DNA from 3 places in the Synechococcus sp. MIT S9504 genome. Region 1 is predicted to be linked to each of the others. Evidence: predicted binding sites of a transcription regulator. Region 1 holds the regulator's gene; each other region holds the start of a gene.
The links. Region 1 encodes NtcA, which controls nitrogen genes in cyanobacteria. Its sites were predicted from a motif close to GTANCNNNNGNTAC; they were not measured.

Region 1 (2,268 bases):
CTGCAGCGTCTGCCAGGAAGACGGTGTCCCTCGCTGGCGACGTGATCAGGGCCTGGGGTGGCTCAGCGCTGAATACCGACTGCTGCCGGGATCCACTCCTGATCGTCAGCGCAGGGAACTGATGAAACTGTCAGGACGAACCCAGGAGATCCAACGCCTGATCGGCCGCAGCCTTCGCGCCGCAATCGACATGGGGGCTTTGGGTGAGAACACACTGCTGATCGACTGCGATGTGATTCAGGCGGATGCGGGAACCCGGACAGCGGCCATCACCGGCGCATGGCTCGCCCTGCAGAAGGCCTGCGAACGGCTGCTTGCACAAGGCCGCATCAGCACCAATCCGGTCATCAACCAAGTGGCAGCGGTCTCTGTGGGCCTGATCGAGGGGCATCCTCTGCTTGATCTGGACTACAGCGAAGACAGCCGGGCCGATGTGGATCTCAATGTGGTGATGAACAACGCCGGCGATCTGCTGGAGCTGCAAGGCACTGCCGAGGGTGCACCATTCAGTCGCCGGCAGCTCAACAGCCTTCTGGACCTTGCCGAACCAGGGCTCCAGCAACTCATGGCCGCACAGCTGAATGCACTCCATGGGGACTGAGCCAGAAGAACCGTGTGCGTTGCTACAGGGTGACGGCGCATCGCTCCTTAACTTCCCCGCATTGATGCGTTGGTCATGGCCGAAGTGATGCGCGGCTTCAGTCGGACTGCTCCCCAACCTGGGCGATCCACAGAGACAAGCCTGACCAATGCGCCCAACCCCGCCAGCCGAACCCTGCTGGAAGTGATCCGTGATCTGGATGGTGCCAGCACCGAAATGGTGGAGCGGAACAAGACAATCTTTTTCCCTGGCGACCCCGCCGAACGCGTCTATCTGATCCGACGAGGGGCTGTACGTCTGTCGAGGGTGTACGAGTCGGGGGAAGAGATCACCGTTGCCCTGCTGAGGGAAAACAGCCTGTTCGGAGTGCTCTCACTGCTCACCGGGCATCGCTCCGATCGGTTTTATCACTCCGTGGCATTCACCAGAGTGGAGATGGTGACAGCACCAGCGAGCTCCGTGCGCCAGGCGATCGAAGCGGACACCAGCGTGGGATTGCTGTTACTGCAGGGTCTCTCCAGCAGAATTCTGCAGACCGAGACCATGATCGAAACACTCACACACCGGGATATGTCCTCCCGTCTGGTGAGTTTTCTGCTTGTTCTCTGCAGGGACTTCGGCATGCCTGGGTCCCAGGGCATCACCATTGATCTGCGTCTTTCTCACCAGGCCATCGCTGAAGCGATCGGATCCACCCGTGTCACGATCACGCGACTGCTTGGCGATCTACGCAATTCAGGCCTGGTCGAAATTGACCGCAAGAAAATCACCGTTCTCGATCCGATTGCACTGGCCAAACGTTTCAGTTAACCCCTCGACAGGTGAAGATGGGCAGCACCTCAGCGGCATGCCGCATGTTTGACCGTCCGTGACCGGCTGGCTTCTGCTGCTGTCCCTGTTGATCCTCGGGGGGGTGCTCTCCACCCTTGGTGATCGACTGGGTTCAAGGGTCGGCAAGGCCCGGCTGAGCCTTTTTGGTCTTCGCCCACGTCAAACCGCGGTGGTGATCACAGTGCTGACGGGGAGCCTGATCAGCGCCCTGTCGCTGGGGTTGATGCTGCTGGTGAGCCGTCAGCTGCGGGTTGGACTGTTTGAACTCAACGACCTGGAAGCACGCCTGCGCAGCAGTCGCTCAGATCTGAAAGGAAGCCGCAAGGCTCAACGCAAGGCCCGTCAACAACTCGAGGAGGCTCGCGCCGATGAAATCAAAGCCAGGAAGATCCTGGCTGATGCAGAGGCCCGGGCCGGTGAGCTGCGCAGCACACTTCAACCGCTGCAGGAACAGACGCGCCGACTTGAAGCTGAACGACAGAGACTCAGCCAGGACGTGCGCAACCGCGATGCGGAAATCCAGCGCACGGATGATGAACTTCAGGCGGTGCGCGAACGCATCAGCTCCGGTGAAGCGGAGCTCCAGCAACTGGAGGAGAACCTGCTGGCACTGCGGCGTGGAGATGTGGCCATCAGCAGTGGTCAGCCACTGGCCACCGTCACACTCAAGCTGGATCGTCCTGATCAAGCCCGGCAAGTGATTGACCAGGTGCTGCGGGAAGCCAATCTGCAGGCCTTTCAGAAAGTTCTGCCAGGACAGGCACCTGATCGCCAGATCATCCTCGTGCCCCGCCAGGACATTGAAAGACTGGAAAAAGCCATCCGAAAACCTGGCA
Region 2 (2,268 bases), 450 kb from region 1:
CCATGAGGCCGGAGACTCCCAGCATGGAGTCTTTGCGAAAAACGGTTGGATCGAGGAAGTCGTCGTCGATGCGGCGGTAGATCACATCCACTCGCGTGCGACCGTTCGTGCTGTGCATCCAAACACTATTGTCCTCGCAGATCAGATCCCGTCCTTCGACTAATGGGATGCCCATTTGCTGGGCCAGGTAGCTGTGCTCGAAGTAAGCACTGTTCAAAACCCCTGGAGTCAGGATCACAACCTGTGGTGAATCGCTCCAGGGAGCCAGGTCCTGGAGGGTTCGAAACAGGTGGGATGGGTAATCGTCAATGGGTTTGACGGTGCGCCCCTCGAACAGGCTGGGGAAAAGGCGTTTCATGACCCGTCTGTTTTCGAGGAAGTAGGCAACGCCTGACGGACAGCGCAGGTTGTCTTCCAGTACACGCCAGTGGCCGTCGCCATCGCGAATCAGGTCCAGGCCTGAGATGTGGCACCAACGATTGAACGGCAGTTCAATGCCCTGCATCTGGGGGAGCCAGCCTGATGAACTCTCCACGTCCTCGCGGTCGATGACGCCGTCACGAATGATCAGCTGAGAGCCATAGACGTCGGCGAGGAAGCAGTCGATGGCCTCCAATCGTTGCAGCAGTCCCTGCTCCAGGGCCTTCCATTCGCTAAGGGCAATCAGTCGAGGCAGGGGATCGAATGGAAGAATCCGTTCGCTACCCTCCTGGCCAGAGTCATTGAGGCGAAAGGTGGCTCCAAGCCGGCGCAGCAAGTTGCTTGCAGAAGCATGGTTGCGTTTCAGTTCCGGCAGGCCAATCTGTCCCAGTGAACTGAGCAGGGGGGCCAGATTCTTACGGGGACAGGCTGTACCACTGCAGAAATATTCGTCGTAGCCGACCGATGGTCTGTAGTCGGTGAACATCCCTTCAAGGTGGGTTTACTTCATCCAAGAGCTCGCTCCAGCCACGTCTTGTGACTGTTGCTACGAATCCTTGTTGAGGGTGATCTGATCTCCAAAGATCACAAAATTTGTGTAGTGCTCGGTACGCAATTCACTGATGTGAGCTCGATCAGCAGATCACCACGCGTTGCTGAAATGTTCTCAGCTGTTGCAGTGAAAAGAGAGCTGATGACCAGGCAGTCGAAACCGGATAGTTTTTCTGTTTGCAGCCGGAGGACTCCCTGGCGCTTGAAAGGGATCGCTTGCAGCTTTGCCCGATGTTCGATTGAACCATATCAACTCTGATCCAAGTAGAAACTGAGTTTTAGCCACTCAGATCTTTCGATTTGGCCGCACTCAAAAGAGTGGATTGCTCAGTGGCTGTAAGCCACGCCCCGGTATTTCAGCTCGACCACAATCGGGCGAGCCTCTGCCTGACGTGCCCGATAAGTCTGCCGGCGATAGGTGAGTTGAACAGTTGGCTTTTTTACAAAATCCTTGTGCTGATTGTAGGTGTGACCGCGATAGAGAAGTGCGCTCATGATCGGTTCTCCGAAGCAAGCTCAGGTCCCCGTTCCATGGCCTGAGTCGTACTGCGCTTCATTCAAGGATGAAGTGAACGATGTGTAGCTGTGACTACCAAATGATTGTGATTGATTGGCTTGTTGCTCTGGTGTTCGTGTTGATACCAGTTTCGAAAGGTTTTGGATTCAGTGGCTGCTGATGTTTTGTAGCTCGTTGAACATATTGCTGAACAACTGGCTTCCACTCTGTTGCAGATATCCGCCGAGTCGCTCCCAGTCACTGCGGAGTCGATTGGCTCCGTTCCTCCCCATCGCGCTAACGATGTAAGCGGCGTCGGATTGTATCCATCGCTCCAGGTTTGGCCCTGAGATTTCGAGATGACACTGGAGGCCAAAGGCATGCCGGCCGATCCTGAACACCTGTTCGGGGCAGTGCAACGACGAACCAAGCAAGGTGGCGTCATGGGGTAGTCGGATGCGATCGCCATGCCAGTGCAGGACCAGTGCACTTGGATCAAGGCCATCAAGCAGGGGTTCTTCTTTGGAATTCCGCAGCCAGTGAATGGCGCCAATACCCAGCTCTTTCATTGCTTGTGGTGGGTCGCCCACCTCGAGTGCTCCCACCGATCCTCCAGCCGCCACAGCGAGCAGCTGGGCACCCAGACAGATTCCCAGCACGGGTTTTTTCTGCTGATGCCAGATCGATAACCATTCCAGCTCGCGTTGAAGCCACTTCATGTGCGACTCATTGCGGTCGTTCACCCCCATCGGGCCGCCAAGCACCACAGCAATCGTGTCCGGGAGGCTGGCTGGATCGAG
Region 3 (2,268 bases), 460 kb from region 1:
TCAGCGGGGTGGCTTGCGCCTCGAAGCCGCAGCGCTCCCGGAGTTGGCAGCTGATCTGAGGCATTGGCAGGCCAGTGCTGATGCCAGTGCGCGAACCCGGGTGATTGATCTGGATGGCTGGCTGTTGGCGACGCGCGAAGCTGCAGAGCTGCGTGCCCAACAGCGTCAGATGGGTGGTTCGTTGCTTGTGCTGCTCGCAGACCTGGGTCACCCTCTTCCAGAAGCGCTTCCTCTGGCATGGCCTGCTGCATGGGCATGGGCCTCCGTTGCTCTGCAGGTCGCTGAGCGGGAAATGGTTGAGGGCTATCTCTACGGCTGGGTTGCCAATCAACTCAGTGCTGCTGTGCGTTTAGTGCCATTGGGGCCAACAAGAGCCCAGATTCTGCAGCAACGCCTGCTCCCCCAGATAGTGGATGTGGCTGAACAGTTGTCTGCTGTTCACCCCCATGAGCTTTGGAACAGTGGTGTTGGCGTCTCGATGGCGCAGCTGGCCCATGCTGAGTTGTATTCCCGCTTGTTTCGAAGTTGATGGCTAGCAAGCTTCGTTTAGGTGTTGCCGGACCGGTGGGCTCGGGGAAGACCGCATTGGTGGAGGCTCTTTGCAGAGAGCTGCGCGATCAGTTGCAGCTGGCTGTTGTCACCAATGACATCTACACCCAGGAGGATGCTCAGTTTCTGACCCAGGCAGGGGCCTTGGAGCCAGAGCGGATCCGTGGAGTCGAAACTGGAGGATGTCCGCATACGGCGATTCGGGAGGATTGCTCGATCAATCGGTCTGCGGTGTCTGAGCTGGAAGCCCAGTTTCCCGACTTGGATGTGGTGTTGGTGGAAAGCGGTGGCGATAATTTGGCCTCCAGCTTCAGTCCTGAGCTGGTGGACTTGTGCATCTACGTGATCGATGTGGCTGCTGGTGACAAGATCCCGCGCAAGGGCGGCCCAGGCATCACCCGCTCAGACTTGCTTGTGATCAACAAGATCGATCTGGCACCTTTCGTTGGAGCCGACTTGGGGGTGATGGAGCGTGATGCCCAACGAATGCGTGCAGGCCGTCCCTGGTGCTTCACCAATCTCCAAAGCGGAGAAGGCCTGGATTCTGTTGTTGGATTTCTGATGCAACAGCTACCAAATTCAAGACGTATTCAATAATTGTTATTGCTTTTGCTGTCGTTGATACCGAATTATTTTTGGTGTAAGTGGATGCAAGCTCATCCCTTGCTTGATGCACATTTGTCGCAATAGTTACTTTGCTTAGGCACTGTTCAGGACCCTTAACGTCATTATGTTTTCGTTAATACAAAACTGATTTTGAATCAGTCTTACTCAGTCACTTCCGCCATTCGGCGAGCATCCTGAATTGAGGATTTCATGAGTAATTCTTTGTCCAAGCGGTTGTTTTCTGGCTTGGCTGCTGCCTCTCTAGGTCTCGGTGTCACGGCATGTGCAGGTGGCGGTCAGGCCACCAACGCCACCTGTGATGACGATGGCAATTGCACTGTCACTGTTGGCATCCTTCATTCTCTGACAGGCACCATGGCCATCTCGGAGAAGACCCTCGTTGATACCGAGAAGATGGCCATCGCAGAAATCAACGCTGCCGGGGGCGTTGAGGTTGATGGCAAGAAATACATCATTGAAACCATCGTTGAAGATGGTGCATCCACATGGCCGACCTTCGCTGAGAAATCGAAGAAGCTGATCGACCAAGACAAGGTGCCAGTTGTTTTTGGTGGCTGGACTTCAGCCAGCCGGAAGGAAATGCTGCCGGTCTATGAGTCGAAGAATGCCTTCCTGTATTACCCGATTCAGTACGAAGGCCAGGAGTGTTCGAGCAACATCTTCTACACAGGCGCAACCCCGAATCAACAATCGGAACCGGCCACCAAATTCATGTATGAGAAGTCACCTGCTGCCGGTAAGGACTTCTTCCTGGTTGGATCGGACTATGTGTTCCCCCGCACGTCCAATACGATCACCAAGGCTCAGGTTGAGCAGCTCGGTGGCAAGGTTGTCGGCGAGGACTATCTGCCTCTAGGGAATACAGAGGTGGCTCCAATTATCGCCAAGATCAAAAAAGCCCTCCCGGATGGTGGCGTCATCATCAACACCCTTAACGGCGACCAGAACGTCGCTTTCTTCAAGCAGATCCAAGACGCTGGGATCACACCGGCCAATGGTTATTACGTGATGAGTTATTCCATCGCTGAAGAAGAAATCAGCACGATTGGACCTGAATTTCTTGAGGGTCACTACGGCGCATGGAACTACATG

Region 2: the regulator NtcA is predicted to act here: its motif matches at 1,019-1,032, upstream of SIB58_RS14940 (circularly permuted type 2 ATP-grasp protein).
Region 3: the regulator NtcA is predicted to act here: its motif matches at 1,230-1,243, upstream of urtA (urea ABC transporter substrate-binding protein).

Annotation. Positions count from the first base shown of each region.
Region 1 is NZ_CP138942.1:2,303,951-2,306,218, forward strand. It holds gene rph (ribonuclease PH) at 1-601, shown strand, start outside; gene ntcA (global nitrogen regulator NtcA) at 677-1,411, shown strand; gene SIB58_RS12865 (DUF3084 domain-containing protein) at 1,470-2,268, shown strand, end outside.
Region 2 is NZ_CP138942.1:2,756,977-2,759,244, forward strand. It holds gene SIB58_RS14940 (circularly permuted type 2 ATP-grasp protein) at 1-907, opposite strand, end outside; gene SIB58_RS14945 (DUF4278 domain-containing protein) at 1,300-1,467, opposite strand; gene SIB58_RS14950 (type 1 glutamine amidotransferase) at 1,636-2,268, opposite strand, start outside.
Region 3 is NZ_CP138942.1:2,763,416-2,765,683, forward strand. It holds gene SIB58_RS14980 (urease accessory protein UreF) at 1-529, shown strand, start outside; gene ureG (urease accessory protein UreG) at 529-1,146, shown strand; gene urtA (urea ABC transporter substrate-binding protein) at 1,366-2,268, shown strand, end outside.